Regions from separate parts of the Cupriavidus cauae genome, predicted to be linked through region 1. Evidence: predicted binding sites of a transcription regulator. Region 1 holds the regulator's gene; each other region holds the start of a gene.
The links. The regulator LexA, encoded in region 1, represses DNA repair genes until DNA is damaged. The targets are predictions, from matches to a motif close to ACTGTATNNNNATACAGT.
Positions count from the first base shown of each region.

Region 2: KZ686_RS24175 (putative DNA modification/repair radical SAM protein) is a predicted target of LexA. The motif match lies at 5,255-5,272, and genes of this name have one in related genera.
Region 3: KZ686_RS17245 (error-prone DNA polymerase) is a predicted target of LexA. The motif match lies at 4,447-4,464, and genes of this name have one in related genera.

Region 1 covers NZ_CP080293.1:2,851,716-2,862,200, reverse strand. Annotated here, with positions in the region: gene KZ686_RS12825 (methyl-accepting chemotaxis protein) at 1-835, shown strand, start outside; gene KZ686_RS12820 (enoyl-CoA hydratase/isomerase family protein) at 968-2,050, shown strand; gene KZ686_RS12815 (NADPH-dependent FMN reductase) at 2,225-2,785, shown strand; gene KZ686_RS12810 (hypothetical protein) at 2,869-3,198, shown strand; gene dusA (tRNA dihydrouridine(20/20a) synthase DusA) at 3,468-4,523, shown strand; gene KZ686_RS12800 (hypothetical protein) at 5,319-5,570, shown strand; tRNA gene KZ686_RS12795 (tRNA-His) at 5,679-5,754, shown strand; gene KZ686_RS12790 (hypothetical protein) at 5,841-5,990, opposite strand; gene KZ686_RS12785 (hypothetical protein) at 6,260-6,433, opposite strand; gene lexA (transcriptional repressor LexA) at 6,557-7,213, opposite strand; gene KZ686_RS12775 (asparaginase) at 7,482-8,477, shown strand; gene rpsF (30S ribosomal protein S6) at 8,626-9,000, shown strand; gene priB (primosomal replication protein N) at 9,066-9,365, shown strand; gene rpsR (30S ribosomal protein S18) at 9,369-9,647, shown strand; gene rplI (50S ribosomal protein L9) at 9,675-10,127, shown strand; gene KZ686_RS12750 (replicative DNA helicase) at 10,339-10,485, shown strand, end outside.
Region 2 covers NZ_CP080294.1:1,993,294-2,003,778, forward strand. Annotated here, with positions in the region: gene KZ686_RS24160 (CaiB/BaiF CoA transferase family protein) at 123-1,337, opposite strand; gene KZ686_RS24165 (LysR family transcriptional regulator) at 1,458-2,357, shown strand; gene KZ686_RS24170 (UdgX family uracil-DNA binding protein) at 2,314-4,035, opposite strand; gene KZ686_RS24175 (putative DNA modification/repair radical SAM protein) at 4,032-5,243, opposite strand; gene KZ686_RS24180 (SOS response-associated peptidase family protein) at 5,459-6,430, shown strand; gene KZ686_RS24185 (VWA domain-containing protein) at 6,614-7,693, opposite strand; gene KZ686_RS24190 (S1C family serine protease) at 7,763-8,701, shown strand; gene KZ686_RS24195 (AAA family ATPase) at 8,739-9,752, shown strand; gene KZ686_RS24200 (DUF58 domain-containing protein) at 9,730-10,485, shown strand, end outside.
Region 3 covers NZ_CP080294.1:374,815-385,299, forward strand. Annotated here, with positions in the region: gene KZ686_RS17240 (M81 family metallopeptidase) at 1-767, shown strand, start outside; gene KZ686_RS17245 (error-prone DNA polymerase) at 889-4,320, opposite strand; gene KZ686_RS17250 (Y-family DNA polymerase) at 4,640-6,334, opposite strand; gene KZ686_RS17255 (damage-inducible protein) at 6,267-7,319, opposite strand; gene KZ686_RS17260 (LysR substrate-binding domain-containing protein) at 7,493-8,407, opposite strand; gene KZ686_RS17265 (MFS transporter) at 8,539-9,879, shown strand; gene KZ686_RS17270 (hypothetical protein) at 10,001-10,485, shown strand, end outside.

The DNA.
Region 1 (10,485 bases):
CAACGAGGTCGGCCGCAACGAGACCGGCCGCATGCTCGCCATGCTGGCCCGGATGGAAGCGAGTCTGGCGGGCATGGTCGGCGAGGTGCGTACCGGCGCCGACGCCATCGCCGCGGCGAGCCGGCAGATCGCGCTGGGCAACGCCGATCTGTCCCAGCGCACCGAAGAGCAGGCGGCCTCGCTCGAGCAGACCGCCTCGAGCATGGAGCAACTGACCGGCACGGTACGGCAGACCGCGGACAATGCCCGCGAAGCGAATGCGCTGGCGGGCGACGCCAGCGGGCTGGCGGAGCGGGGCGGGGAAGCGGTGACGCGCGTGGTCGACACCATGCGGGCAATCGACGCCAGCGCCAACCGGATCGTCGACATCATCGACGTGATCGAGAAGATCGCCTTCCAGACCAACATCCTCGCGCTGAACGCCGCGGTCGAGGCCGCGCGTGCCGGCGAGCATGGCCGCGGCTTCGCGGTGGTGGCGGGCGACGTGCGCGATCTGGCGCAGCGTTGTGCGACCGCGTCGAAGGAAATCCGCGGGCTGATCGACGAATCGGTGCGCAATGTTCGCGCCGGCAGCGATATCGTCGCCGATGCCGGCCGCGCGATGGAGGACATCGTCGGCGCGGTGCGCCGCGTCAGCGCGATCGTCGGCGGCATCAGCGCCGCCTCGATGGAGCAGTCGCAGGGCATCGAGCAGGTGAATCAGGCGGTCACGCAGATGGACGGCATGACCCAGCAGAATGCCGCGCTGGTCGAAGAGGCGGCCGCCGCGGCGACCTCGCTGGAGGACCAGGCGCAGCGGCTGACCGGCCTGATGGCGCGTTTCCGTCTTGCCTGAATTGGCCGGCATCCCCAGACATCCCCGGGGTCCCCTGGCATACCTCGGTATCCTCCCGGCGTTACGGACTGCGGGCCGGCATGGCTGGTGTACAGTGGCGGCCTGCATTTCGTCACCACAGGAACAGGAGACATGACCGAGTTTGTTGCAACCGAAGTCGTCGGCGGTGTCGGCTATCTGACGCTGACCCGGCCCCAGGCCCTCAATGCCCTGTCGCTCGACATGGTGCGCGCCTTGACGCAGGCGCTGGACCAGTGGGCGGCCGATCCCGGCGTCGTCGCCGTGGTGGTCGCCGGTGCGGGCGGCAAGGCCTTCTGCGCGGGCGGCGACATCCGTTTCTTCCATCAGGCCGCGCTCGCCGGCGATCCGACGCTGGACCAGTTCTTTGTCGAGGAATACGCGCTCAATCACAAGATCCACCGCTATCCGAAGCCCTATATCGCGCTGATGGACGGCGTGGTGATGGGCGGCGGCATGGGCATCTCGCAGGGCGCGCGGCGGCGCCTGGTCACCGAGCGCACCAAGATGGCGATGCCCGAGACCAATATCGGGCTGTTTCCGGACGTGGGCGGCGGCTGGTTCCTGGCCCGCACCCCGGGCCGCCTGGGCGAGTACCTGGGCCTGACCGGCAACGTGATTCACGCGGCCGACGCGCTGTACGCCGGCCTGGCCGACGCCTTCGTGCCGAGCAACGCGCTGGCCGAGCTGGTGGCGTCGCTGCGCGCCGGCAACTTTGCCAGTGGCGACGAAGTGCTGGCCGCGATCGATGCCTGCAGCGCCGGGCATCGCGCCGCCTGCGATCCGGCCGCGAGCATGCTGGCGCGCCAGCGCGAGGCAATCGACGGGGCCTTCGGCGCCGCCACGGTCCAGCAGATCGTTGCCATCGTCAGCGATGCCAGCGACGACTGGTCCGCTCAGACGGCCGCCGCCTTGCGTACCCGCTCCCCGCTGATGCTGTGCGTGACGCTGGAGCAGATCCGCCGCGCGCGGACCATGGCGCTCGAGGACGAGCTGCGCATGGAGCTCGACATGATGCATGACGTGTTCCGCTACGGCGACGGCGTCGAGGGCATCCGTGCGCTGGCGATCGACAAGGACCACGCGCCGAAGTGGCGGCCGGCCCGGCTCGACGAGGTCGAGCGCAACAAGGTGCTCGCCTTCTTCGACAGTCCGTGGCGCGCCGAGGCGCATCCGCTGGCCGGATTGCAGGCCTGAGCGGACGCGCGCGCCGGTGCGGGCTCCGTGCGCGCCGATGCCCTCGGGGCAGGCGCGCGCACGGCCGACGCCACATCGGGTTAGAGTGTGGTCTGGGCGCCGGCCGGAGATGGCCGGTCCCGCCGTTTTTCGGCAGTCTTTCCTTTCCCCGTCTCTCTCAGAAAAGGAAGCACGATGAGCACTCCACGCGACGTCGCGGTACTGGTGGGCAGTCTCCGCAAGGATTCCTTCAATCGCAAGCTGGCATTGGCGCTGGCGCAGTTGGCCCCGGCCGAACTCAAGCTCGACATCGTCGAGATCGGTCAGCTGCCGCTCTACAACCAGGACGACGATGACAACCCGCCGGCAGCCTGGACCGCTTTCCGCGACCGGATCCGCCGCGCCGACGCGGTGCTGTTCGTGACCCCCGAGTACAACCGCTCGGTGCCCGCGCCGCTGAAGAATGCCATCGACGTGGGGTCGCGTCCCTATGGGCAGAGCGCCTGGGATCGCAAGCCCGGGGCGGTAATCAGCGCCTCGCCGGGCGCCATCGGCGGGTTTGGCGCCAACCACCATCTGCGCCAGTCGCTGGTGTTTCTCAATGTGCCGGTGCTCCAGATGCCGGAGGCCTATATCGGTGGTGTCGACAAGCTGTTCGATGCGCAGGGCAATATCGGCAACGAATCGACACGTGCCTTTCTGGGCAAATTCCTGACGACCTTTGCGGCCTGGGTGGAGCGCAACGCCGCAAGCTGACCGTGACGGCGCGGCCGCCGCCTCGGCCCCCTCTCTCGTAGGGGAGGTCTAAAGATGGCGAAAACCGCGCCGACAATGCTGATATGGATGCAAGCGACAATTCCTCCGACTTCCCGGAAGGTGCGGCCAACGCCGAACTGGTCGGGTGCTGGGCCACTGCCTCGCCGCAGTTGCTGGCCACCGTGCTGAACCACGCCATCGACGCCGAAGACCTGTCCGGCTTCGCGGCGCTGCTGTCCGACATCGCCCGCGACCGCGGGCTCAAGGGCAACCGCGGAGCGCACCAGTCGATCTACGACATGCCGTATTCGAGCCTGCTGCCACGCCAGCAGCACCTGCTGGCCGATGCCTTCGACCTGTTCGTCAAGCTGGGGCTGGAACTGCAGCCGCGGCAGCAGCGCCTGAACGACTGAGCGCGCTGAGCCGCTGAGCCGCTGAGCCGCTGAGCCGTTGAGTCGCTGAGTCGCTGAGCCGCTGAGGGGGCTGAGGGGGCTGAGGGGCGGAGCAGCTTGTGTCACTGCGCCGACTTGCCTCCCGCCGGCGGCGCGGCGGCGCTGTCCCCGGGCGGCCCGTCCGACGCCCATTGCCGCGTGAAGACGGAGGGCGATGCGATGCGCCTCCGGGTGGTAAACTTCCGGGTTTTCCTCGTTCCCGTCGAAGGGCGGGATAGACGACCCAAGTCATGTCCGAATCGCTAGCCGCCAGCGCGGCGCCGGCTTCGGCAGGTCCGCAGAAAGTCAATCCGCGGCGCATTTCGGTGGCGCCCATGATGGACTGGACTGACCGCCACTGCCGCACCTTTCATCGCCACCTGAGCCGCCACACCTGGTTGTACACCGAGATGGTGACGACCGGTGCGCTGCTGCATGGCGAAGTCGCGCGCCATCTGGACTTCGATGCGGCCGAGCAGCCGGTCGCCCTGCAACTGGGCGGCAGCGAGCCGGCCGATCTGGCGGCCTCGGCCCGCCTGGGCGAGCGCTGGGGCTTTGCCGAGATCAACCTGAATTGCGGTTGCCCGTCCGAGCGGGTCCAGCGCGGGGCGTTCGGCGCCTGCCTGATGGCCGAGCCGCAACTGGTGGCGGACTGCGTGCGCGCGATGCGCGACGCGGTGTCGGTGCCGGTCACCGTCAAGCACCGGATCGGCATCGACACGATCGAGCATTACGATTTTGTCCGCGATTTCGTCGGCACGATCGCGGAGGCGGGTTGCCAGACCTTTATCGTCCATGCGCGCAACGCGATCCTGAAAGGGCTGAGCCCGAAGGAGAACCGCGAGATTCCGCCGCTGCGCTATGAGGTGGCCTACCAGCTGAAGCGGGAATTCCCCCAGCTCGAAATCCTGATCAATGGCGGCATCACGCGCTACGACGAGATCGACGCTCACCTGCAGCATGTCGACGGCGTGATGATCGGTCGGGAGGCCTATCACCAGCCGTTCCTGCTGGCGGAGGTGGATCGCCGCTACTACGGCGATACCGCGCCGTCGCCTTCACGTCTCGACGCCGAACTGGCGATGCAGCGTTATATCGGCGATCTGGTGGAGCGGGGCGGTTATATGGGCGCGGCGACGCGGCATATGCTCGGCCTGTATCGCGGCGTGCCCGGCGGGCGGGGCTGGCGGCGTGTGCTGTCCGACGCGCGCCGGATGAATGCAATCCGTACGCGGGACGGTGTCGATGCGCTGTTCGAGGAGGCGCGTAGCCATCTGCATGCGGAGCGGCCGCTGCAGGCGGCATGATTGGCGGCCGGGAGTCCGAGTCGGGAGTCCGAGTCGGGAGTTGGAGTTCGGAGTTGGCAGTCGGTGAGGGGCCGTTGCTGACAGGCAGTCGCTGACCGGTAGTCGATGATAAGGGGCCGCCGGTCACAAGGAGCCGGTGACAGGTACCGGTGACAGGTGATCGGCAGCCGAGCGGTCGGCGCTCGGCGGTCGAGCGGCGGTAGATGGCCGCCGCCGATTGGAGTGCAGATTCTAATTTCGAATCGGGCATGGTCCCGCACCCGCCGTGCCGCCGCGTTGCAGCCACTTTCCACGCCAGTGCAGGCGATGGCAGGCACCAGGAAAGGGATTCCCCTAGATAGCCAAGCCGATTCCGATTTTCTTAAACTGTCTGTGCCCTCGAATACAGGGCTTTCTTCAACTGATTTTGGAGCCCGCCTAGTGCGGGCTTTTTTTGTCCTGGAGCCGGGCGTGTCCGGGGTCGGTCGCCGGTCCTTTCGTTTACCCGAATAGTGCTTGGCGGCGATGACAGTTACATTGCAATTGCCTTCAGGGCATTGAGATCGCAAGAGTTTAAGAGTCCGCCGTGTGCGGACTTTTTTTTGCACCGCATTTCCCCGCCGCTTCCGCCTTCTGCTTTCCCTTCCTCCGCCGTCCGCCCCGTTTCCCTCCCGCCTTGCCGCTGCCGGCGTGATGCCGTCGAGCAACGTCCCCGCGAATCATTCTCGTTTGCCTGCTGCAAAGAGGTGACCCCCCAACCGGGTGATGGCAAGATGTAGCCAAAAACGACAAGAAGGTCTGGCCTCGGAGGGTGGAATGGAAGAAGACGGCTTGTTTGGTGTCGCGTTCGAAGGCTTCCGCGTCGTCTGGGTGGTCGAGCGGTTGCAGAACGGTACCTGGACCGCCCGCTACTGCTGGCATCGCGGCACGGATGCGGCCGCGGCCGCGGCACTGCAGACCGATGTGCTGAACGGCAGGAGCCGAAGACTGCCTGGTACGTATCAGTCCGAGGAAGAAACGATCGAGGCGATCCGCGAGGCGATCCGCCTCGAAGCCCGCTGGTCCTGATGCGCCGTTCGACTACGCACGAAAATTTTTGTGCGTAGTACTAGCCATCGCCAAACGAAGTTTGTATAATCTTGGTTTCCGTCGAGCAGTACTGACGACGGCGCTACGGTGGCTGTAGCTCAGTTGGTAGAGTCCAGGATTGTGATTCCTGTCGTCGTGGGTTCGAGTCCCATCAGCCACCCCAAGATCCCATGCAAACAGCCGCTCATCGAGCGGCTGTTTTGCTTTGTGGCGAGCATCATCGGGCGGGCCAGCGCCTCAAGTCGGTCCTCAAACCAGCCTTGCAGCGGCCTTGGTGATCGTCCACCCAATACCCATGCACAAGGCGATCCAACCCGCTGCGATCAGTGCCACGTCGTGCCAGTTCATGGTGCGGCGACCGGGGCGAAGCAGCTTGACGGTGTCGTCTGACGAAGGCATGGCCGTCTCCTTCGAAAAGCATGGGAACAGGCTAGGCCATGCGTTAACGAATTCACGGTCCGAGTTGTAAGGGTTTGTTGCGATGCGCGAGAGCCGTCGCTTTCGATCGGGCGGCCATATCCCGCGTCTCGCGCGGACGCGCGCGCAGGCGCTCAACGCAGTCGATCTTGTCGCTGCGATCGCACGAACGCGGCTTGCCTCGCACGTTCGAATTCACGCGCCAGACCTCCCGCGCTAGACCGCACGCGATCAACCTCACGCGATCAACCTCACGCATTCAACTTCACCCCCGGCTGATCGAGTTCGAGCATCCGGCAGATCGCCGCCATGCTGCCGACCATGGTGCGGCGCTGCGCGCCCTGGTAGATGCGGACACCTTTGGACTGGCGGAACGGCGTGGGCTTGACGGGGTAACGGGTCAGGGAGCGGTCGGCTTGCAGCATGGTGGTCCTCTTCGGTAAGGCGTCAGCGGAAGTCTTGCGGCAACACGGGGCCCTGCGGCTCGTGTGGCTGCATGACTGAGGTTGGCGCCAAGGCGGCGGCGCCTGCCGGATTGCTTCGTTGGGCTAGAAGCCGGACTGGCGGATCAGTCCGACGGCGATGCCTTCAAGCGAGAATTCCTCGCGTCCGGGCCGCACGATGATGTTGGCGAAGTCCGGGTTCTCGGCGATCAGCTCGATCGCGTCGCCGCGATGCTTGAGCCGTTTGACGGTCACGTCCTCGCCGATGCGTGCCACCACGATCTTGCCGTTGGCGGCATCCTGCGCGCGTTTGACCGCGAGCAGGTCGCCATCGAAGATGCCGGCGTCGCGCATGCTCATGCCGCGTACGCGCAGCAGGTAGTCGGGGCGTTCGTCGAAGACCGAGGCGTCGACCTGGTATTGGCGGTCGATATGCTCGGCCGCCAGGATCGGGCTGCCGGCGGCGACACGGCCGACCAGTGGCAGCGTCAGCTGCATCACGCCGGCCATCGGCAGCGAGAACTGGTCCGGCATTTCGGAGTCGCTGCGATTGACCTTGAGCCGGATGCCGCGCGAGGCGCCGGGCGTCAGCTCGATCACGCCCTTGCGAGCCAGCGCGCGCAGATGTTCTTCGGCCGAGTTCGGCGACGAAAAGCCGAATTCCGCAGCGATCTCGGCGCGGGTCGGCGGAATGCCGGTCTGCCGGATGGTGTTGCGGATCAGGTCGAAGATCTGCTGCTGCCGGGGTGTCAGAGTCGCCATGGCTTGTCCGTGTTGTTGTATCCGGTGGCGGTCCGGCCGGTGGCGCGCGCTGCGAAGCGTGCAGGCCGTCGGTGGCCGCCATGTGCAACACTGTACGTTTGAACAGTGTGCTGTGATTTTATACAGTATCGATCGAAGTGCAAGAGGAATTTGCATCCTCGTCCACTTTCGAGGCCGGACGGTCGGGCTGCGGGGCAGGGCAAGACCGTAGGGGAGCGGGCCGTCGCGGCGGGTACAATCGCCGCCTGTTTACGGATATCTCGTGCCCATGACCTTGCCTCGCGTGATCGTTCTTGCCACTGGCGGCACCATCGCCGGTTCCTCGTCCAGCGCCGCCAGCAGCGCGCGTTATCAGGCGGCGACCGTGCCGGTGTCGGCACTGCTCGAGGCTGTCCCGGCGCTGAAGGACGTCGCGCGGATCGAGGCGGAGCAGGTCGCGCAGATCGACAGCAAGGACATGTCGTTCGGCCTGTGGGCGCGGCTGGCGGCGCGGGTCCACCACTGGTCCACGCAGGACGACGTGGCCGGCATCGTGATCACGCACGGCACCGATTCGCTCGAAGAAACGGCGATGCTGCTGCATCTTGCCGGCGTGGCCAGCGTGCCGGTGGTGCTGACCGCGGCGATGCGGCCGGCGACCTCGCTGTCGGCCGATGGCCCCCTGAACCTGCTCGATGCCGTACGCGTCGCGGCGCATCCTGACGCGGCGGACAAGGGCGTGCTGGTGGTCATCAATCAGGAGATTCACGCAGGACGCGACGCGGTCAAGGCGCACACCTCGGCCGTCGACGCGTTCGCCTCTCCGGGCACCGGGCCGATCGGGCTGGTGCAGGACGCGCTGGTGCGCTTCACGCGTGCGCCGCTGCGTCTGCCCCGGCAGGCCCTGCCGCTGCCGCAGAACTGGCCCGCGGTCGAGATCGTCGCCAGCTATGCGCAACCGGGCCGCGTGGTGGTCGATGCGCTGGTCGGCAGCGGAGTGCGGGGCCTGGTGGTCGCGGCGGCCGGCAATGGATCGATCCACGAGACGCTGGTGGCGGCGCTTGTCGACGCGGCGCGCGCCGGTGTCGCGGTGGTGCGCAGCACGCGCACCGGTGCCGGTAATGTGATCGCCCCGGCGCAGCCCAATCCGTCGGCGGGCGCCTTCGTATCGGCCGGCGATCTGAATCCGTACAAGGCCCGGGTCGCGCTGCTGCTGGCGCTTGGCGCCGATCCCGCGCTGGCCGGCGATCCGGTGCGTTTGCAGCAGTTCTTCGCGCAGATCTGATGTAGGCGGCGCAAGCCAGAGCGCCGCAGATCCAGCCGGGACCTCATGCGGCTTGCCGCCGTGGCCGTTCCGGGCTATACTCGCGGGCTATTTAACCCTTGCTGCACCGGACTTGGCGCCCGGGCGGCTTATCCCAAAAGGAGCGTCAATGCGTCATTACGAAATCGTATTCATCGTCCATCCGGACCAGAGCGAGCAAGTGCCGGCCATGATCGAGCGTTACAAGACGCTGGTCACGTCGCAGAACGGCCAGGTGCACCGCGTGGAAGACTGGGGCCGTCGTCAACTGGCCTACATGATCCAGAAGCTGGCCAAGGCTCACTACGTTTGCCTGAACATCGAGTGCGGCAAGGACACGCTGGCTGAGCTCGAGCACGCGTTCAAGTTCAACGACGCCGTGCTGCGCCACCTGATCGTCCAGACGAAGAAGGCCGAGACCGGCCCGTCGCCGATGATGAAGGAAGTCCAGCGCGAAGAAGCCCGCAAGGCTTCGCAGCAAACCAGCGAAGGCCAGGCCGCCTGAGTGCGGTCTGCTGTGTGCGGTTCGCTCCGGCATGACCGGGGCGGCATGCGAGAGGCGGTGGCGCGATGAACCAGCTGAGGCTGCACGCCACCCTCGTCGAGCGCGACGCGTTGCGCTACACGCCGGCCGGCATCCCCGTCGTCAATTGCCTTCTGCAATACGGCGGCGAGGTGGTCGAGGCGCAGACGCCGCGGCAGGTCGAGTTCGCGATCGCCGCGATGGGCGTCGGTCCGGTCGGCCAGCACCTGGAGCGCACGCCGCTCGGCACGGTGCTCGACTGCGAAGGCTTTCTCGCCCGCAGGCACCGCAACAGCAAGGCTCTCGTCTTTCACATCACTGGATGTAAAGCATTCGTAAAGGATTGAACCATGGCATTCGTCAAACGTGACAACAAGAACAAGAAGCGCTTCCAGCAGCAGAACCCGCTGTTCAAGCGCAAGCGCTTCTGCCGCTTCACCGTGGCCGGCGTCGAACAGATCGACTACAAGGATCTGGAGACGCTGAAGGACTTCATCGGCGACAACGGCAAGATCACGCCGGCTCGTCTGACCGGCACCAAGGCGCACTATCAGCGTCAGCTCGACACGGCAATCAAGCGCGCCCGCTTCCTGGCGCTGCTGCCGTACACCGACCTGCACAAGAACTGATCGCCTGGTCGCTAAGGAGAAAACACGATGCAAGTCATTCTGCTGGAAAAAGTCGTCAACCTGGGCAACCTGGGTGACATCGTTCGCGTCAAGGATGGTTACGCCCGTAACTTCCTGATCCCGTCCAAGCGTGCCCGCCGCGCGACGCAGACCGCCATCGCCGAGTTCGAGGCCAAGCGCGCCGAGCTGGAAAAGGCCGCCGCCGAGAAGCTGGCCGCCGCGCAAGCCGAAGGCGAGAAGCTGAGCGGCCTGACCGTCCAGATCACGCAGAAGTCGGGCGTGGACGGCCGTCTGTTCGGCTCGGTGACCAACGCCGACATCGCCGAAGCGCTGGCTGGCCAGGGCTTCAAGGTCGAGAAGGCGCAGGTTCGTCTGCCGAACGGTCCGCTGAAGATGGTCGGCGACTATCCGATCAGCGTGTCGCTGCACACGGACGTCGCGGTCGACATCACCGTCTCGGTGCTGGGCGAGCACGTCTAAGCCTGCCGGCCGCGACCGGCGCGACATCCGTTCGCGCCGCCGCGGCCCGGCCAGGCCAGCAAAAGGCAGGAGCAGGCTGACAGCCGCTTCTGCCTTTTTTCTTTGTGGCGCCCGCACGCATGCGCGTTGTGCGCGGCGCCACCATCATCGGGTCCTCCGCCGGCCGAGATTCGCTCGGCCATGCGCGGGCGGGCCGCTATAATTGCCCCCCATGAACGCGCCCGTCGCCGATCCCCAACTCGACAATCTCAAAGTCCCGCCGCATTCCATCGAGGCCGAGCAATCGGTGCTGGGTGGCCTGCTGCTGGATAACGCGGCCTGGGACCGCATCGCCGATTTCCTGTCAGAGGCGGACTTC
Region 2 (10,485 bases), on a different replicon from region 1:
TCTCCGTCCATTGAGAGCGGCTATTGGGATTGGGAATCGGGAATCGGGAATCGGGAATCGGGAATTGGGAATCGGGAATTGGGAATCGGGAATTGGGAATCGGGAATTGGGAAATTCGATGCTCAGATGACGCCGCGGGATCGCAGATCGGCGATCTCGTCGTCGCCCAGCTGCAGCAGTTCCTTGAACACCTGCTGCGTGTGCTCGCCCATATGCGGCGGCGGCATGCGCACCGGCATCCGCTGGCCGTCGATGGCGTACGGCGGCGCCAGCACCGACTGGGCGCCCGCCTCGCTGTCCTCGTAGCGATGCAGCAGGCCGGCCTGCGCGGTGCGCTCGGACTGCAGCGCCTCGAACATGCCGAGCACCTCGCCGCAGGGAATCTGCGCGGCGGTCAGGCGCTGCAGCAGCTCGGCGCGCGTGAATCGGCGCAGGGCCTCGCGCAGCTGCGGCAGCAGCGTGTCGCGATGCTGCGAGCGCGCGGTGTTGGTGGCGAAGCGCGCATCCTCGGCCCACTCTGGCCGATCGATCACGTCGCGACAGAATCGCTGGAATTGCCCGTTGTTGCCGACGGTGATCACCAGCGGACCATCGGCGGCCTCGAACACGCCGTAGGGCACGATGGACGGATGCGCATTGCCGAACTTGGCCGGGTCGCCGCCCTGCAGCAGTGCTTCCATGCCGTAGTAGGAGGTAATCATCAGGCCGCAGTCGTACAGGGCCATCTGCACGTGGCGCCCGCGGCCGGTCGACTGGCGCGCGTACAGCGCGGCGAGGATCGCCTGCGCCGAATACATGCCGGTAAACATGTCGACCGCCGCCACGCCGAATTTGAGCGGGCCCTGGCCTGCCTCGCCATTGGTGGCCATCACGCCGGCCTCGCCCTGCACGACGAGGTCGTAACCGGGCCGCTCGGCCTCGGGCGTGAAGCGCGCATAGCCGGATATCGAGCAGTACACCAGGCCGGGATTGAGCTCGGACAGCTGCTCGTAGCCCAGGCCGAGCTTTTCCGCGCCGCCGACCTTGAAGTTCTGGATCACCACGTCGCTGCGCGCTGCGAGTTCGCGCGCCAATTTCAAACCCGCCTCGCTTTGCAGGTCCAGCGTGATCGAGCGCTTGTTGCGGTTGGCGCTGTTGAAGTACGAGGTGTTGCGCGTGCCGATCCGCAGGCCCCAGTCGCGGGTGTCGTCGCCGCGGGCCGGGTGTTCCACCTTGATGACGTCCGCGCCGAGGTCGGCCAGTGCCATCGCGCACATCGGCCCGGCCAGCACGCGCGACAGGTCCAGTACCCGCACGCCGGCCAGCGGCAGCGATGCGCCTTTGTTTTCCTGATGCATTGAGCAACGTCCCCTGCCGGGAACGGTCCGGTTAATTTGGTCAGCGCAGATTGTCTATATGTTGATAAAGTTTGACAATTGCAACCGGGAATCAACATAGATGACAACTCGGAGTTGACAATGGATTTGAGCGCGCTGTCGTTGCTGGTGGACATCATCGACGCCGGCAACCTGAGCCGGGCGGCCCGGCAGCTGGGCATGAGCCGCGCCAACGTCAGCAAGCGCCTGAACCATTTCGAGCGGCAATTGGGCGCGGAACTGCTCCGGCGCAGCACCCGCCAGCTCGAGCCGACCGAACTGGGCCGGCAACTCTACGAACACGGCCGCGCCATCCGGCAGGAACTGATGGCGGCGCGCGAGTCCGTGCAGAACCTGGGCAAGCGCCTGAGCGGCACGGTGCGCCTGAGCGTCCCGAGCGGCTTCGGCCAGCACACGATGTCGGCCTGGTTCATCGAGTTCATGCGGATGTATCCGGCCATCACGCTCAACGTGATCTTCGACAACGACATCGAGGACCTGATCAAGGGCGCGGTGGACTTTTCCATCCGCGTGATGGGCGAGACGCCGACCAATGCCGTGGCGCGCAGCCTCGGGGACATCGAATACGTTGCCTGCGCCACGCCGGAACTGGCCCGCGAGGTCGGCATGCCGAGTTCGCTGGAGCAGTTCCGCGACCTGCCGCTGATCACCTCGGAGCTGACCGGCGAGCGGCTGCAGCTGGCCGGGCTGGCGGGAACGGCCGCCGGCCGGGCGCAGATCCGCCCGCGGCTGATGTCGGCCAACTTCTTCTTCCTGCGCGACGCCATCCTTCAAGGCATCGGCGTGGGCCTGGTGCCGCAGTACATGGTGGCGTCCGATCTGGCGGCCGGGACCCTGGTTCGCCTGCCGCTGCCGCCGCGTGACCTGGCCTTCCTGCGCACCACGATGTATCTGCTGTATATGCCGGCGCGCTACCAGACGCGCGCCGTGACGACGCTCATTGCCTTTCTGCAGCAGAAGGCGGCGGCGATGGCGGGATAGGCGAGGGAGGCGAGGGAGGCGAGGGAGGCGAGGGAGGCCGGGCAGGTGGGGCAGGCGCCGCGGCCAGTTCCCGGCCCTGCGCGATGGCCTGGCCGATGGCCGCGACGATGTCCTCGCGCTTGCCGGCGTCATCGACGCGCAACGCATAGGACGGGTGCCAGGTGGCAACGACCCAGGCGTGGCCGAGCCGCACCGGCCGGTTCAGGTAGTCCCGCAGGCTGGCTTTCTGGCCCAGGATCGCCGCCAGCGCCGTCGCGCCCAACGTGACGATGACCGCCGGCCGCACCCGCGCCCGTTCCTCGTCGAGCCAATGGGCGCAGGCCTCGACCTCGCGCTGGCCCGGCGTCTTGTGCAGGCGCCGCTTGCCGCGCGGGATCCACTTGAAGTGCTTGACCGCGTTGGTGACGTATACCGAGTCGGGTGGCACGCCGGCGCGGCGCATCGCCTCGTCCAGCACCTTGCCCGCCGGCCCCACGAAGGCGCGGCCGGCAAGGTCTTCCTGATCGCCGGGCTGTTCGCCGACCAGCATGATGCGGGCCGTTTCGGGACCGTGGCCCGGCACGGCCTGGGTAGCATGGCGCCAGAGTTCGCAGCGGCGGCATTGATCCAGCGACGAGGGCGCCGGACGCAGCGGCTGCGCGTCCTGCGCATCGACCGCAACCGGCTTGCCCTTCATGGTGCCGACGGCGCCCGCCTGCGCGACGCGGCGGGCGCCGTTGCGGGCGTCGGCGATCATCGCCGGAATCAGCCGTCCCTCGGGCAGCCCCTTCCAGAAGCGCACCGGCATGTGCTGCTCCAGTGCGGCTTCGTTCAGGCGGGCCGGATTGAAGATGCTGCGGTAATAGGCGAGCCACAACGGCTCGATGTCGTCGGCGGCCGCGCCCGCCCGGAGCGCGGCGATATCGGCGGTGGCCAACGCATCGGCCGGTGTCCCGGAGAACTGCAACGCATGCCCGTCCCACAGCGCCGCGCCTTGCGGCGTGCCGATCCACCACGACGCGCCGCCCATGCGGCGCGCGAAGTGGTCGGCGGCGTCGGCCAGCACGTCGTGCTCGGGCTCATACCAGGCCAGGTACTCCGGCATGCCGTCGCCGCCGCGCCGATGAAAGCGCACGTAGGCAATCATGTCGTGGTGGGCACGCCGCACGGCCTTGGCCATCGCATGCAGCCGCGCGCCGTCTTCATCGGCGGCGGAAGCTACGGCGCGATCGCCTTGGCACCATCGCCACAGCACCCGGTAAAGAAACGCCCAGCGTTGCGGCGAACGGTAACGCGCGGCGTCCTGCAGCAGGGCGGCCAATGCCTTGGACACGCGCACGTCCGGGGCGGCGCCCGTGGTGTCCGGGCGGGCTGCCGGCACCGCGTCGTCTCCCGAGACCGGCGCGTTGTCTCCCGCGACCCGTGCGTTGTCGCCCGAGACCGGCGCGTTGTCGCCTGGGACCGGTGCGTCGTCTCCCGAGACCGGTGCGGCGCCGGGACCGAGCAGCATCAGCTGTTCGGTTCCCCCGCTTGCCGCCGAGCCGCGCTCCGTCCATGTGACCGTCTCCGGCGGCCAGCCCGCCGCCAGCGCCCGCAAGGCCTGCGCGCGCCAGCTTGCGTAGCCGCCATCGACGCCGCCATCGACGCTGCACTCAACGCCGCACTCGACCACCAGCGTGCGCGGTCCTGCGCCGCTCATAGCAAGGCCAGCTGCACGGGCGCCGGCGACAGCGCCCGCCGCAACTGTTCGGACGGTGAATCCGCCAGCGCCGGCCGGTAGTCCTGCACCACGACGAAGGGTTTGACCTTGTCCATCGGGCAGCGCAGCCGCGCCAGGTCCTGATAGCGGATCGCGCGCGAACGGCGCAGCTCCACCAGCCGCTTCGCGTTGCGCATGCCGATGCCGGGCACCCGGGCGATCAGGGCCTGCGGCGCGCGGTTCAGGTCGACCGGAAACGACTCGCGATGCGCCAACGCCCAGGCCAGCTTCGGATCGATGTCCAGCGGCAGGTCGCCGCCGGCCTGGAACAGCTCCTCGGCCTGGAAGCCGTAGCCGCGCATCAGGAAGTCGGCCTGATACAGCCGATGCTCGCGCAGCAACGGCGGCGCCTGCGCGGGCAGGCCGGACGGGCTGTCGGGAATCGGGCTGAACGCCGAGTAATAGACCCGCTTGAGCTTGTACGCGCCGTACAGCGTCTGCGCGGTCTGCAGGATGGTGCGGTCGTCGGCGTCGTCCGCGCCCACGATCATCTGCGTGCTTTGCCCGGCCGGCGCGCGGCCCGGCGCCTGCCTGTCGCTCTCCGCCTCTTCCTGCGCGAGGCGGATCGAGCCCATGGCACGCTTGATCGTATGCGCGTTCTTCTCCGGCGCCAGCCGTTGCAGCCCGTCGTCGGTGGGCAGCTCGATATTGACGCTGAGCCGGTCGGCATACTGCCCGGCCTGCGAGATCAGCCAGGGATCGGCGTCCGGAATCGTCTTCAGATGGATATAGCCGCGGAACTGGTGTTCGTCGCGCAGCGAACGCGCGACCTGGACCAGCTGCTCCATGGTGTAGTCGGCGCTGCGGATGATGCCGGAACTGAGAAAGAGCCCGTCGATATAGTTGCGCCGGTAGAAGTCCAGCGTCAGGTCGACCACCTCGCGCGGCGAGAAGCGCGCCCGCGGCACGTTGCTGGAGCGGCGGTTGACGCAGTACTGGCAGTCGTACTGGCAGAAGTTGGTCAGCAGGATCTTCAGCAGCGAGACGCAGCGCCCGTCGGGCGTGAAGCTGTGGCAGATGCCCGCGCCGGTACTGGCGCCCAGTCCCCTTTTGCCGAGCGAATCCCGTTTCGGCGCGCCGCTGCTGGCGCACGAGGCGTCGTACTTGGCGGCGTCGGCCAGGATTTCCAGCTTGGTGAGCAGTTCCATCGGGTGGTGATACTGTATGGATATACAGTATTATAGGCGCTATCGCGTTTGCGAGGCCGATTTCCCGCGGGACAAGGCGGCAAGGTTGGCCGGCGCCATGCCGCCCGGCCTCAAGCCTTGACCTCGTGCGGCGGGAGCCCCGGCTCAATACCGATGTCCGCCGCCACCGAAGCCTGCGAGGATGGCGCCATCGTGGCCGTCAAGGGGAGAGGCCGATGTGCTACGCCGCGCAGATCAAGGCCGATTTCAGGAAATTCACGCGCGAATACGGCGCGGTGATGAGCCTTCGCCAGTTCTTCGAATTGTTCTGGCAGAAGCGCAAGGACCAGGAATGGCAAAAGGTGCCCAAGGCGATGCGCATGGCCTTCGCGCAGGCCGGTTCCAGCTCCGACGAGGAGCGCGAGCTCGCGGCGCTGATCGCCGCGGGCGACCGCGAACAGGCCAATGCGCTGGAGGCCGAGCTGTTTCGCCAGAAGACCCGCCTTGCGCAAGCGGAGCGCGCGCTTGCCGGCCGGCTTACCCGCAAGGCCGAGAACGAGCAGCGCATCGCCGCCGACAAGATCGCCCGCCTGCAGCAGAACCTGGCCGACCTGCAGCGTGCGGTGCCGGTGCCGGAGGACGCGATGATCTTCCCGGGTTATTACGCGCCCGTGATGATCATGATGGACGGCCAGCGCGTGATCGTACCGATGCGCTACCGCTGCCGGCTGCCCGGCTGGGACGTCGCCATGGAAAGAAAGAAGCCCGGCACCTACAACGCGCGCCGCGACAATCTCGAGACGGCGTGGCGCCAGCTGTTTGGCTATCGCCACGGCATCCTGCCGATCCGCGCCTTTCATGAACACGTGGCCCGGCACCGGCTGGAGCGCCGCGAGCTCGGCCCGGACGAAAAGGAGCAGAGCGTCGTGCTGGAGTTCCGTCCCGAGCCGCCGCAGGATCTATTGATCGCCTGCCTCTGGTCGCATCACAAAGGCGAGGCCGGCGAGCCGGATCTGTATTCGTTTGCCGCGATCACCGACGAGCCGCCCCCGGAAGTCGCCGCGGCCGGCCATGACCGTTGCGTCATTCCGATCAAGCCAGAGCACGTGGACGCCTGGCTCAATCCAGACCCCGGCAATCTGGCCGCCCTGCACGCGATCCTGGACGACCGGGAGCGGCCGTTCTTCGAATATCGGTTGGCGGCTTAGCGGGGGCGCAGCGGGAGGCGGCGATGGCTTACCAATGACGGCTTACCAATCCTTCTACTGAACTTGCCAATTCATCCACTCGGGAGGTCGCGCTTTACCAATTCATCTACTGAGCGCGCCGGTTCTTGCCAATTCATCTACTGGGAGCGCCGCGACTTACCGTTTCCTCTACATCGCCAAACCTCAGCGCCGGAACCAGAGGATCGACAGCCCGCTCGCCGCCATCAGCAGCAGCACCGCCACCGCCGCGAACAACGCCCCGACCTCGGTTTCCCGGCGCTCCAGCGCGAAGCGCGTGTTCAACTGGCGATAGACCTGGCTGAGATCGGCTTCCGAGCCCGCGTGGAAATATTCGCCGCCGGTGATCTTGGCGACCGCGCGCAACGCGGGTTCATCGAGCTGCATGTAGTAAGACATGACGGAACCCGAACCGCCGGCCGTCGTGCTGTCGCGGGAGCCAAAGCCGACGGTATAGACGCGCACGCCCCGTTCGGCGGCCATGCGGGCGGCGATGACGGGGTCGGGGCCGGTGGTGCGGCGGCCGTCGCTGAGCAGGATCACGGCGCCGTGCCGATAGGAGCCGGGTTCGGCCGCAGGCCGTTCCTCGCGTCTGGCGCGTTTCTGGCGGAGAGCGTCGGCCGCGGCCGATTCGTCCAGCGGCCTGCCCTGATTCTCCGGCGGCTCCGAAGCGTCGCCGAACAGCACCGCCTCCAGGTCGATGCCATCGTTCGGGAACAGGACCGCCAGCGCTTCGATCAGGCCACTGCCCGTCGCGGTGCCTCGCTGAAGCTGGAAGCGCTCGATCGCCTCGAGCATGTCCTGCCGGTTGTCGGTTGGACTGAGCACCACCGACGCGGTCCCGGCGAACGACACGATGCCCAGCCGCACCTTGGCCGGCAGCCCGATGACGAGATTCATGGCGGCCTGCTGTGCGGCGGCGAGGCGGGTCGGGGCGACATCGGTCGCTTCCATGCTGCGCGAGACGTCCATCGCAAGCACCAGCGTGATGGTGTCGGCCGGCAGCGTGATCGTCGCACTGGGCCGCGCGCAGGCGAGCAGCGCGGTGCCGAGCGACAGCCAGAAGAGCAGGGGAGGGAGGTGGCGCCGGAGCCATTGCCGGGGACCGAGCGCCGCGCGCGGCAGGGTGAGGTTGGCGTAGAGCAGAGCCGCCTTCCTGCGCCGGGCGAGCACGTAGAAGTAAGCCGCTGCCAGCACGGGAAGCACGAGCAGCAGCCAGAGCATTTGAGGCCAGAGAAACTGCATGCCCTGCTCCTTGGCGCGTGGTTAAGATCGATGGTACTGTAGTTTCCGACGCGTGAACTCGGGGCGGCGATGAAACGGGTGACGATCTACGGAACAGCCTTGGCGGCGATCGCACTCGTCTTCGCCGCCGGCATCGGCTCCGCCTGGCTGTTGCAGCCGAAACAGCGCGTCTTGACGCAGTCGGACATCGATTCGGCCGTGCTCCACACGCTGAACAACAAGGACCTGCCTTCGCGCGCCGCCCGCGCTGCCGAGGCGATCCGCCAGTCGGTGGTCGAGGTCCGCAGCTATCCGGCCGCCGATACCGCCGCGGAGAAGCCGCGCGCCGACAAGGCCGGACGCGATCGCCCCGCCAGGCCGCCCGAATCCTCCGCCCCTTCCAAACGCACGCCGCGCGACGAGACCGCAAAGGGCAAGGCCCCCGGCGACAAGGCCCCCAGCGACAAGGTCGCGCCCGACGCCTTGCCCGACGGCCGGCACATTGGCACCGGCGTGGTCGTCACCGAGAGCGGCGTGATCCTGACCAACTACCACGTCGTCGCCGGCGCCCGCCGCGTCGAGGTCCGCTTCCACGACGGGCATACCGCCGAGGCCACCGTGCTGCAGGCCGTGCCGGAGAAGGACCTCGCCATCCTGCAGCCCAGATCGATTCCCGACGACCTGCCGCCCGCGACGCTCGGTTCCAGCCGCGAACTGGCGCCGGGCAGCGAGGTGGTCGCGGTCGGCTTTCCGTTCGGCATCGGCCCGTCGGTGACGGCCGGCGTGGTGTCCGGGCTCGACCGGCAGTTCGTGTCCCCCGACGAGAAGCAGCAGCTGGACAAGCTGATCCAGTTCGATGCCGCCGCCAATCCGGGCAACTCGGGCGGGCCGCTGGTCAACATGAAGGGCGAGGTGGTGGGAATCGTCACCGCCATCCTCAATCCCAACCAGAGCGGCAATTTCCTTGGCATCGGGTTTGCCATCACCATCGAAAGCGCGGGCGGCTCCGTCGGCGCTTCGCCCTTCTAGCCTTCCCTACAGAATTCCACACCACAGCGAGAGGCCCATGAACGACCAAGCCCGGGACGCCATCGAAACCGCCAACCTGATGGAGCGCCTGCTGTACGAGGTCAAACGCGTGGTCGTAGGCCAGGACCATTTTCTCGAGCGGGTGCTGGTGGCGATCCTTGCCGGCGGGCATCTGCTGGTGGAAGGCGTGCCGGGGCTGGCCAAGACGCTGACCGTCAATACGCTGGCCAGAACGATGCGCGGGACCTTCAAGCGCATCCAGTTCACGCCGGACCTGCTGCCGGCCGACCTGGTCGGCACGCGCATGTACCACCAGGGGACCGGCGAGTTTTCCACGGTGCGCGGGCCGGTCTTCGCCAATCTGCTGCTGGCCGACGAGATCAACCGCGCGCCGGCCAAGGTGCAGAGCGCGTTGCTCGAGGTGATGCAGGAAAAGCAGGTCACCATCGCTGGCGAAACCCATCGGGTGCCGATGCCCTTCCTGGTCATGGCCACGCAGAACCCGATCGAGACCGAAGGCACCTATCCGCTGCCGGAGGCGCAGGTCGACCGCTTCATGATGAAGGTGCTGGTGGGTTATCCGAGCGAGGACGAAGAGGTCGTGATCGTCAACCGCGTCACCGGTCCGCGGATCGACGTGAGCCCGATCGCCACGCCCGAGCAGCTGACCGCGCTGCAGGAGGAATGCCGCGCGGTGTACGTCGATCCCGGCCTGATCCAGTACGCGGTGCGCGTGGTCTCGGCCACGCGCCGGCCGGCCAGCTACGGGCTCGACGATCTGGACCGTTACGTGACCTTCGGCGCCAGTCCGCGCGCCACCATCGGCCTGATCGAAGGCGCGCGCGCGCTGGCGCTGCTGCGCGGCCGCCACTATGCGGTGCCGGAAGACGTGATCGATCTGGTGCCCGACGTGTTGCGCCATCGGCTGTCGCTGTCCTACGAGGCGATGTCCGACGGCATCACCCCAGATGCCTTGATCGGCCGCATCGTGCAGGCCATGCCGGTTCCCGAACGTCCGCTGGAATCCCATGTTCGGGCGGCTGCGCGGTAGGCGCCGGTCCGGCCCGGACGCCGCTTCGGACAAGGCCGCGCCCGGCGCGCCGCGCGGTGTCGGCGCCGGCCGCACCGATGCCTTGCTGCGCCGCATGGAATGGACCGTGGTGCGCCGCCTCGACGGCATGCTGCAGGGCGACTACCGCACGCTGTTTCGCGGCTTCGGGCTGGACCTGGCCGACCTGCGCGAATACCAGGCCGGCGACGACGTCCGGCACATCGACTGGAACGTGACCGCCCGGCTGCAGACGCCGTATGTGCGGATGTTCCAGGAGGATCGGGAGATCGCGGCCTGGTTCCTGCTCGACCTGAGCGGCTCCGTCGAGTTCGGCTCGGGCGAGGTCCGCAAGCGCGACCTGCTGAGCGATTTCACCACCGTGATGGCGCTGCTGCTGACGCGCTATGGCAACCGCGTCGGCGCCGTGCTCTACAACGGGGCGGCCGACATGACCGCGTCGGTGGTGCCCGCGCGTGCCGGGCGCCGGCAATTGCTGCACCTGCTCGACCGCATGCACGCCACGCCGGCCGCCTCGCCGGGCCACACTCGGTTGCGCGGCCTGCTCGACCATGCACGGGCGGTCGCCAGGCGGCGATCGGTGGTGTTCGTGGTGTCGGACTTTATCAGCGACCCAGGCTGGCAGGCCTCGCTCGCGATGCTGGCCAGGCGTCATGAGGTGGTCGCCGTGCGGCTGGTCGATCCCCTGGAGCAGGCGCTACCCGATCTGGGTTTG
Region 3 (10,485 bases), on a different replicon from region 1:
TGGTGTGGGGCTATGGCGACGACGCGGCGCGCATCGAGCAGGCGGTCGCCGCGCTGACCGACGCCGTGGTCGCGCGCGAGGCGCAGTGGGCGGTGCCCTTCCTGACGCCGGACGAGGCGGTGCAGGAAGCGATGCGGCTGTCGCAAGCGGCGAGCCGCCCGGTGGTGATCGCCGACACGCAGGACAACCCCGGCGCCGGCGGCGACTCGAACACGACCGGCATGCTGCGCGCGCTGGTGCGCGCCGGCGCCACCGATGCCGCGATCGGGCTGATCGTCGATCCCGAGGCCGTGCGCGCCGCGCATGCCGCCGGCGTCGGCAGCGACATCACGATTGCGCTCGGCGGCCAGTCCGGCGTACCGGGCGACGCGCCGTTCGAGGCCACCTTCCGCGTCGCGCAGCTGTCCGACGGCCGCTGCCGCTTCGACGGTCCGATGATGAAGGGCATGGACGTCGACGTCGGCCCGGCGGCGCGGCTGACGATCGGCGGCGTGCAGGTGGTGGTCAGCGCCGGCAAGGCCCAGATGCTCGATCGCAATCTGTACCGGATGGCCGGCGTCGAGCCCGAGCGGATGAAGATCCTGGTCAACAAGAGCTCGGTGCATTTCCGCGCCGACTTCCAGCCGATCGCCGAGGCGGTGCTGGTGGCCAAGGCGCCGGGTCCGCTGCTGGCCGATCCGGCCGACCTGCCGTGGAAGAAGCTGCCGGCGGGATTGCGGTTGCGGCCACTGGGACCGGCTTTCGCGGGGTCGCGTGGAGATGTTTGAAGACACCGGGTCGCCGTTCGCGGGGACGACAGCATGGTGGCCGATATCGCATGATGCGCGCATGATCCGCGCCTGATCCGCTTCGTCCCCGCGAAGGCGCGGGTTCGGTGGCTTTGGTGATTCAGTGAAAATCCCGGCTGCCCGCCACCAGCCGGCCCAGCAGCGGACTCAAGTCGACCAGTTCCTGCGCGATCAGATGCCGGACCTCGCCCTGCCGCTGCCAGGTACCGACCACGCCGAGCAAGGCCGCGCCCAGCACCTCCTTGCGCTGGCGGTCGACCAGGTCGGGCCACAGGATCACGTTGATCGAGCCCGTCTCGTCCTCGATCGACGAGAAGATCGTGCCGCTGGCGGTGCCGGGCCGCTGGCGCACGGTGACGATGCCGCAGGCGCGCACCCGCCGGCCATTGGGTAGCCCGGCCAGGTCGCGCGCGGTGGCATAGCCCATCCCCGCCAGCCGCCGGCGCAGCAGCGTCAGCGGATGGGCCTTCAGCGACAGCCCCAGGCTGGCGTAGTCGTCCACCAGTTCCTGCCCCAGCTTCGGCGCCGGCAGCGCCAGCGCACCCTCGGCCGGCGGCGCGCTGTGCAGCAGATCGCGATGCGCGGCCTGCACCGCCGCGGCGCGGGCCTGCCAGCGGGCCTGGCGGCGATGGCCGGCCAGCGAGCGCAGCGCATCGGCCGCGGCCAGCACGTCGATATCGTGCCGATCGAGGCCGGCGCGCAGCACCAGGTCCTCGACGCTGGCGAAGGGCCGCTCCAGCCGGGCCTGTTCGATCCGCAGCGCGGCGGCCTCGCGCATGCCCTTGACCCGGTTCAGGCCGAGCCGCACCGCATCGTTCTCCAGCACGCTTTCCCAGCCGCTGACCGTCACGTCGGGCGGCAGCGACCTGACTCGATGGCGGCGCGCGTCCTGCACCAGTTGCGACGGCGAATAGAAACCCATCGGCTGGCTGTTCAGCAGGGCGCAAAGGAAGGCCGCGGGATGATGGTGCTTGATCCAGGCGCTGACATAGACCAGCTTGGCGAAACTGGCGGCATGGCTTTCCGGGAAGCCGTACTCGCCGAAGCCCTCGATCTGCTTGCAGATCGCCTGCGCGAACGCCTCCGGATAGCCGTTGCGGGTCAGCGCCTTGATCAGCGCGTCCTGGTGGCGCTTCAGATCGCCCTTGCGCCGCCACGCGGCCATCGAGCGGCGCAACTGGTCGGCCTGGCCCGGCGTGAAGCCGGCAGCGTCGATGGCCAGCTGCATCACCTGCTCCTGGAAGATCGGCACGCCCAGCGTGCGGCCCAGCACGCGGCGGATCACCTCGTTGTGATAGGTCGGCAGCTTGCCGGTGCGGCGGACCATCTCGCGCCGCTTCAGATAGGGATGGATCATGCCGCCCTGGATCGGCCCCGGCCGCACGATCGCGACCTCGACCACCAGGTCGTAGTATTTGCGCGGCTGCAGCCGCGGCAGCATCGACTGCTGCGCGCGCGACTCGACCTGGAACACGCCGATGGTGTCGGCCTTGCACAGCATCTCGTAGGTGTCCTTGTCGTCCTGCGGGATGTCTTCCATGCGGCAGGGCAGCTCCGGATGCGCGGGATTCGGGATCATCGCCAGCGCGCGGCGGATCGCGGTCAGCATGCCCAGGGCCAGCACATCGACCTTGAGCAGGCCCAGCGATTCGAGATCGTCCTTGTCCCACTGGATCACGCTGCGGTTCTCCATCGCCGCGTTCTCGATCGGCACCAGCCGCGACAGCTTGTCGCGCGCGATCACGAAGCCGCCGACGTGCTGCGACAGATGGCGCGGAAAGCCGCGCAGCTGCATCACCAGGCTGGCCCACTGGCGCACCGCCGGCGAATCGGGGTCGAGCCCGTAGCGCGAAATGCGTTCGACGAAGCTGTGTCCGCTCTCCCACCACGCCTGCCCCTTGACCACCTGCTCGACCACGCCGGGGTCGATGCCGAGCGCGCGGCCGACGTCGCGCAGCGCGCTGCGGGCGCGATAGGTGATCAGCGTCGCCGCCAGCGCGGCGCGATGGCGGCCGTATCGTTGGTAGATGTACTGGATCACCTCCTCGCGCCGCTGGTGCTCGAAGTCGACGTCGATATCGGGCGGCTCGTCCCGCTCGCGCGAAATGAAGCGGCCGAACAGCAGATTGGTCTGCTCGGGGCTGACCTCGGTGATGTACAGGCAGTAGCAGACCACCGAGTTCGCAGCCGAGCCGCGGCCCTGGCACAGGATGCCTTTGCCGCGGGCAAAGCGGACGATGTCGTAGACCGTCAGGAAGAAATGCTCGTAGCCCTTTTCCTCGATCAGCGCGAACTCGTCCTCCAGCCGCTGCCGCACCGTGGCGGGGACGCCGTCGGGATAGCGCTGCGCGGCGCCGGCCATCGTCTCCTGGCGCAGGTACGAACTCGGCGTATGGCCCTTCGGCACCAGTTCCTCGGGATATTCGTAGCGCAGCGTATCGAGCGAGAAGTCGCAGGCCTGGGCGATCTTGATCGTCTGCGCCAGCGCCTCGCGCGGATAGAGCCGCGACAGCCGCTGCCGCATGCGCAGATGGCGCTCGGCATTGGGCGCCAGCGCCATGCCGCAGGCGCCCAGCGGCTGGCCCAGCCGGATCGCGGTCAGCACATCGGCCAACGGCTTGCGCGAGCGCACATGCATCTGCACCGCGCCGGCGGCCACCAGCGGCACGCCGGTGTCGGCGGCCACCGCTTCGAGCCGCTCGCGATGCAGCGCGTCGGCATGTTCCTGCAGCAGTTCCAGCGCGATCCAGACGCGCTCGCCGAAGATCGCGCGGCACCATTGCGCCTGGGCGCGCAGCGTCTCCGGGTCGGCGCAGTAGTCCGGCAGCAGCAGCGCCAGGCAATGCGGCATGCCGCGCAGATGCGCTTCCTCCGGAGCGGGATCGCTGATGTCGTGCTGGTACAGCTGGTAGCTGCCCTTGTCGGCCCGCCGGCGTCCGAGCGTGATCAGCTCGCACAGATTGCCGAACCCTTCGCGGTCCTGCGCCAGCAGGATCAGCCGGATACCGGACGGGACTTCGGATGGGACTTCGGATGGGACTTCGGACGGGTCACCCCGCTGCCGCAAACCCAGGCCGCCCTCGCCCGCCTGCAGCGTCATGCGGCTGCCGATCAGCAGCCGGAAGGCTTCGGCCGCCTCGGCCCGGGCCAGCAGGCGCGCATGCCGGCGCAGGAACTCCGGCTGGACCGCCCCGCCTGCCGGCGAATCGGCCACGGCAGCGGCTGCCCCCGGGCCTGACGATGGCGCCGCGAGCCACATTTCGTTGTCGTCATCGTCGTCCTCGTCATCGTCGTCCGTGTCATCGGCAGCGCCGCCCGCCGCCATCCTCGCCAGCCGCGCCGCACTGCGCTCCACCGCCTCGCGAGTCCGCTCGCGCAGGGTCTTCAGCGCGTGATGCGCCCGCGCCGTGCCGGCCACCGACGCCTCGTCGGTCAACGCCAGCCCGCGATACCCGAGCGCCAGCGCCCGTTCGATCAGTTCCTCCGGATGGGAGGCGCCGGTCAGGAAGGTGAAGTTGGAAATGCAGTGCAGCTCCGCGTAGTCCGGCAGGCTGCCAAGCAGCAGCGAGGCAAGCGATGGCGGCAACGAAGACGCGGAAAACGGGGACTGGGGTGGAGCTTGGGACACAGCACTGCGAGGGGAATGCCTGGGGTCGATACTGTATGTTTATACAGTATCGGCAAGCGTGAAGGCAAGATGAATTGCGGTGCGAGCCTGCGTGCCTTGTCGTCGTCCGTCCCGTTGCCCCAGCCACAGAAAAAACGATGGCCCCCCGAAGGAGGCTATTTCTCTCTCGCCGGCGTCCAACAGATGGCGAGCGGAGCTATCGTTTTCGGCATATGCGCTGTCCTTACCCAAACAACCCATGCAAAAACCACCGGTACTCCCCTTCCTCCTCCCCCTCGCGTCCGGGGCGTTCGCGGTAGATCCAGCAGCGCAGGCCGTCGCCTCGTTCGGCGATGAAGTAGTCGCGCGTGGCGAGGGCGCCGTCCCACCAGCCTGACTCGATGCGTTCGGGCCGGGACAGCAGCGTCAGCGGGCTGCCGTGGCAGGGGCGATGCCGGCGCACCGGCAGGCGCAGCGGCGGCTCCAGCAGCCACAGCGGACGGTCGGGCAAGGCGGGATCGGCCGGAGCCGGCGTCGAAACGCGGGGCGCCGCCCCTCGCGGCGTCGAAGCTCCCGGCGTCGAAACTCCCCGCGATGAAACCCCCGGCGATGAAACTCCCGGCGACGAAATGCGCGGCGCCGAACCGCGCGGCGACGCGTTGGCGCGGCCCGTGCCGGCTTCGTCGACGGGCCGCCAGCGGTTGGCGCATTCGGGCCGATGGTCCGCCAGCGGATGCGGTTGCAACACGTTCTCGCGGCCCAGCCGCGCCACCAGGGTATCGAGCACGCGGCCGAGTTCGGCCTGCCCGCCGCCCGGCTCGGGAAACAGCGTGTCGCTCTGCGGCAGGCATTCGGCCACGGTGTCGACCTTGAGCATCAGGCCGACCACCGGCGCCTCGAACTGCAGCCGGTCGAGCTTTTCCTGCAGCAGCCGGGACAGATGCACCGGATCGCGGCTGGGCTGGGCCAGGCTGACCGTCACCGGCGTGGCGGCGATGGCGGCGTCGCGCCGCTGGCGTTCGTGTTCGAGCCGCAGCACGAAGCGCGTGACGCCGGCCTGATGCGCCGTCAGCCAGCCGGCCACCGCCTGCAGCAGGCGCTGGGCGCCGGCCAGCACGCCGGCGGCCGATTCGGTCCGTCCCGGCAACTCCATCCGTTCGGCGAAGGTCGGCGGCGCGGTGAACCAGCCCAGGCGCGCCGGCGTCTCGCCATAGGCCTGGTCCAGCCGCGCCAGCAGCTCCGTGCCGAGCCGGCGCTGCAGGCCCGCGCGCGGCAGCCAGCGGACCTCGCCGACGGTGCGGCAGCCGATGCCATCGAGCCAGCGCGGATCGGCCAGGCTCGCCAGCATCTCGACCGGCAGCCGGTCCAGCAGCCGCGCCATCCGCTCGCTGCGCACCGCGCGCCGCGCGGGGCGCAGCACCTGGCCGCGGCGCCCGAGCCGCAGCGGCATCGCGGCCAGCCAGGCGGCACCATGGGCGGTGGTGCCGCAGCCGATCTGCGCGAAGGTGCCGAGGCTGCGGATGCAGGCGCGCACCGCGCGGCACAGCGCGCGATGGCCGCCGAACAGGCGCAGGCTGGCGGTCACGTCAAGCGCGACGGTGGGGGGGCCGAGTGCCTCGTCCATCGTGACCTGCGGCGTGAAGCGCAGCAGGGCCAGCGCGGCGGCGGTCAGCAGTTGCGCTTCGGCGGCCGGGTCGCGCTCCAGATGCACCACCTCGGCCGATAGCGCCTGCACGCCGCCGCGCCGCATGCCGGCGGACACGCCCAGCGCCATCGCCGGCCGGTTGGCCAGCACCACCCGTTCCTGCTCCAGCACGACCGTCGGCACCGCATGGCTGAGCGTGCCGGCGATGCCGGCGGTGCCCGCGGCCTCAGGCCAGCTGGGGTGCAGCGCGTCCAGCGGCAGGCGCGGCAGATGCACCGCGATCCAGAACGGCATGGTCGGACTCGTGAGGGGACTCGTGGGGAGACTCGTTGGCGGATTCATGAGCGGATCCGGACCTCGACTCGGACCTCGACTCGGACATCGACTCGGATGTCGATCCGGATGTCGATTCCAATACCGATGCCGACAGCGCCGAACGCCCGGCCGGCACCGCCGGCATCGCGCCGAGCGGCAGGATCAGCGGGGTATCGCGCACCGGCCCGCGCCGCTTGTGGAAGACGATCGACAGCGCATTGCCGGGCAGCGGCGACAGCAGCAGCCGCAGCACCGCCGGCGACGATTCGCGCAAGGCCGCGGCCGGACGGCAGACCCAGACCACCGCCTCGCTGGCCTGGGCCAGCACCTGCAGGCGCCGCACCGCCTCGGGACGGGCCGAAGGCAGCCACACCAGCACGCCGCCGAAGGCCTGGCTGCGCAGTACCTGCTCGGCGGCCCACAGCAGATCGGCCTGCCTGGTGGCCTGCTGAACGGCTTGCCGAGCGGCCTGGCCGGCCTGGCGCCCCAGGCGCCTGCCCCTGGAGGCGGCCTGGCGAGCCGCGCCCTCGGCACCCTCCTGCCCCTCGCCCGCACGGATCCAATACACCTGCCGTGCCGGCAATCCCCAGGCGGCCAGCGCCGGCGCATTGAGGGCATGTGGCGCGCCGACCCATACCAGCCGGCGCCCGGCCTCGGCCAGCGATTGCAAGGCCGGCCGCAACAGGCGGACTTCGCCGACGCCGCTGTCCGGCACCAGCAGCTCGGTCACCGCGCCGACCGGCCAGCCGCCGCCCGGCAGCTGCGCCGACAGCGTGTCGTAGCCGGTCGGCCATACCGGCAGCGACGCGGCACGGCCAAGCTGGCCGGCCCGCCACAGGTCGGGATGGCGCCGTTCCAGCTCGGCCAGCGCGCGCTGGCGATCCAGCGGGGGTTCCGGGAGGGAAGGAGGCGACGTGACGGCAGCGGCAGGCGGTAACGTGACGGCAGGTGATGACGCAATCATTGTGTTTTCAACGTCTCTCGATGCGCTTTTTATGCATTTCAAAGCGCTTTCTCTGCGCTTCAAGGAGCCTTCAGTGCACTTCAAAGCGCAAAGAAACTCAGCTTTCGGATACTGTATGTTTATACAGTATTTTGACCATCATCAAGAGAGACCCACTGCCGGACTCGGGAAAATCAGCCGCCGATCCGATGCCCCGCCGCCTCGGCCCGAATCCACGCCACCACCTTCAGCACATCGGGACGCGGCCGCTCGTCCGCCTGGATCAGCCAGTAGCCGAAGCTGTCGCCCGCGGCTGGCGGCGGCGCGGCCACCACGCCAAGCTGCCTGTCGTCGAGCAGGTCGCGGATCAGCTCCAGCCGTCCCAGCGCAACGCCCTGCCCCGCCAGCGCGGCATGGATGACCTGATCGTATTGGTTGAACTGCGTCATCGCGCGCGGCTTCGCCCCTTGCCAGCCGCGCTCCTCCAGCCAGTGGCGCCAGCGCAGCCGCGGATTGGTGTCGTCGTCCAGCTCGAGCAGATTCAGGCCATGCAGCGCCCGCACGCTGTCGATCGCCGCGACGCCCAGCGCGGGATGGGCCACCGGCACGATGGTCTCGCCGAACAGCGCGATCGCGCCCGGCGGCGCATGGTCGGCGGCGCAGTAGCGGATCGCCAGGTCGATCTGCTCGGCGCGCAGGTCCGCCACCCGGTTGCTCGCCGACAGCCGCAACTCAAGCTCGGGATGCGCCTGCTGCAAACGCCCCAGCCGGCGCAGCAGCCATAGTCCGGTGACACCGACGCTGGCGGTCAGCGTGACGGGCCGCTGCGCGGCCTGCACGCGCAGTTCGCCGACCACGTCCTGGATCTGCTGGACCGCGGCATTGGCGCTGCGGAACAGCCGCTCGCCGGCGCCGGTCAGCGCGATCGCGCGATGCCGGCGCACCAGCAGCTGGACGCCGAGCTGCGCCTCCAGCGCGCTGATCTGCCGGCTGACCGCGGACTGGGTCAGGCACAGGTCTTCGGCGGCGAGCGTGATGCTCATGCGCCGGCCGACGGCGACAAAGCCCTTGAGCAGATCGAGCGACGGCAGGCTGACGAGGGTTTGCATGGCGGTTTTCACATTCGTGGAGCGCATGCGAGCGGACGAAGAAATCAATTGAGCTGCCCGCATGCAGCCGGCTTAATGGAATCCGGTGATTCCACCGCATGCTAACCGCTCATTCGAAGGCCGTCACGACCATGTCCCGCTCCCGCCTCCGCTCTCCGCTCGGTTCCGCCTCCCCCGCTCCCCGGCTGTCCGCCACCGATCCCCTGGTACTGGTCGTGGCCGGCGGCCTGATCCTCGGCCTCGCGCTCGGCATGCGCCATGTGCAGGGGCTGTTCCTGCTGCCGATCACGATGGAGCGTGGCTGGACGCGTGAGGCATTCGGCTTCGCGATGGCGGTGCAGAACCTGGTATGGGGGCTGGCGCAGCCCTTCGCCGGCATGATCGCCGACCGCTTCGGCTCGGCGCGCGTGATGCTGGCCGGCCTGCTGCTGTATGCGCTCGGGCTCTACACGATGACGCAGGCCACGACCACCGCCGCCTTTGTCTGGAGCGCCGGCATCTGCCTGGGCCTGGCGCTGTCGGGCACGACCTTCGGCGTGGTGTTCGCCGCGCTGAGCCGGCTGGTCAGCGCCGAGCGGCGCGGCTGGGCGCTGGGCGTGGCGGGCTCGTTCGGCGGCCTCGGCCAGTTCCTGCTGGTGCCGGCGGTGCAGGCCGGCGTCGAGCGGATCGGCTGGAGCGCCGCGCTGTGGGCGATGGCCGCGTGCGTGCTGGTGGCCCTGCCGCTGGTGTGGCCGCTGCGCGAGCGGGGCGCTCGGGCAGTCGACGCACCGGCCACCGCACCGGCCGCACCGACCACATCGGCCACATCGGCCACCGCCCCCACCGCAGCAGCGGCCGGCGCGAACGACAACCAGCAATCGATGCGCGCCGCGATCCGCCAGGCCTGCGGCCATCGCGGCTTCTGGCTGCTGAATATCGGCTTTCTGGCCTGCGGCTTCCAGCTCGCCTTCATCGCCTCGCACCTGCCCGCCTATCTGCTCGACCGCGGGCTGCCCGCGCGCGACGCCGTGATCGCGCTGGCGATCATCGCGCTGGCCAATATCGCCGGCACCTATCTGTGCGGCCTGCTCGGCAACCATGTGCGGCGGCATCGCGCGCTCAGCGGCATCTATCTGCTGCGCACCGCGGCGATCGCGCTGTTCCTGCTGGTGCCGCTCTCGAGCGTCAGCGTCTTCGTGTTCGCCGCGGTGATGGGCTTCGTCTGGCTGGGCACCGTGCCGCTGACCAGCGGCCTGGTCTCGCAGGTGTTCGGCACCCGCTATGTGGCCACGCTGTTCGGCTTCGTCTTTCTCGGCCATCAGCTCGGCTCCTTCCTCGGCGTCTGGCTCGGCGGCTATCTGTTCGATCGGACCGGTTCCTACGACCTGGTGTGGATGGGCGCGATCGTGGTCGGACTCGGCGCGACCGTGCTGCACTGGCCAATCGACGACCGGCCGGTCGGTCATCGCGAGACGGCGATGGCGCCGGCTTGAAACCTGCGGCGCAGCCGTCATATCGAGGGGATTCCTTGTTCTCGATTTCCCTTAGTTGCCCTCGAACTGCCATGGTTTTCGTGTACGTTACGCCGTTCAAAAACATGACAGGGAGACATGGATGACGCTGCACCGCAGTGATGCAGGAGAGCCGACGATCGTGGCCCTGGTCGAGGCGATGAAGGCCTGGCAGCGCGCGCTGGATTCGACGCTGTCCACCTCCGGCCTGACCTACGTCAAATGGATCCTGCTGCGTGCCGTCGCGCGCGGCGACTATGTCCGGCACCGGCCGTATCTGGGTGCGATCCTGATCGACGTCGAGATGGGCGAGCATCTGCTGGCCGAGCTGCATCGCGACCGCTGGATCGCCTTCGTCGATCGCGCCGGCATGACCTGCGGCCCGGCCCAGCCCGAGGCGCAGCCCGTCGTCCCCGAGGCCGAGCGCGCGCGCGTGCAGCGCATTGCGCAGTCGCTCAAGGCCCTGCATTCGGTGTCGGTCAGCCCGTTCAGCAGCGACGAACGCACGATGCTGTCGACGCTGCTGCAGCGGATGCAGGCCAACCTGAACGAATTCAGCGACCGGCGCGATGCACAACACGCCGATGC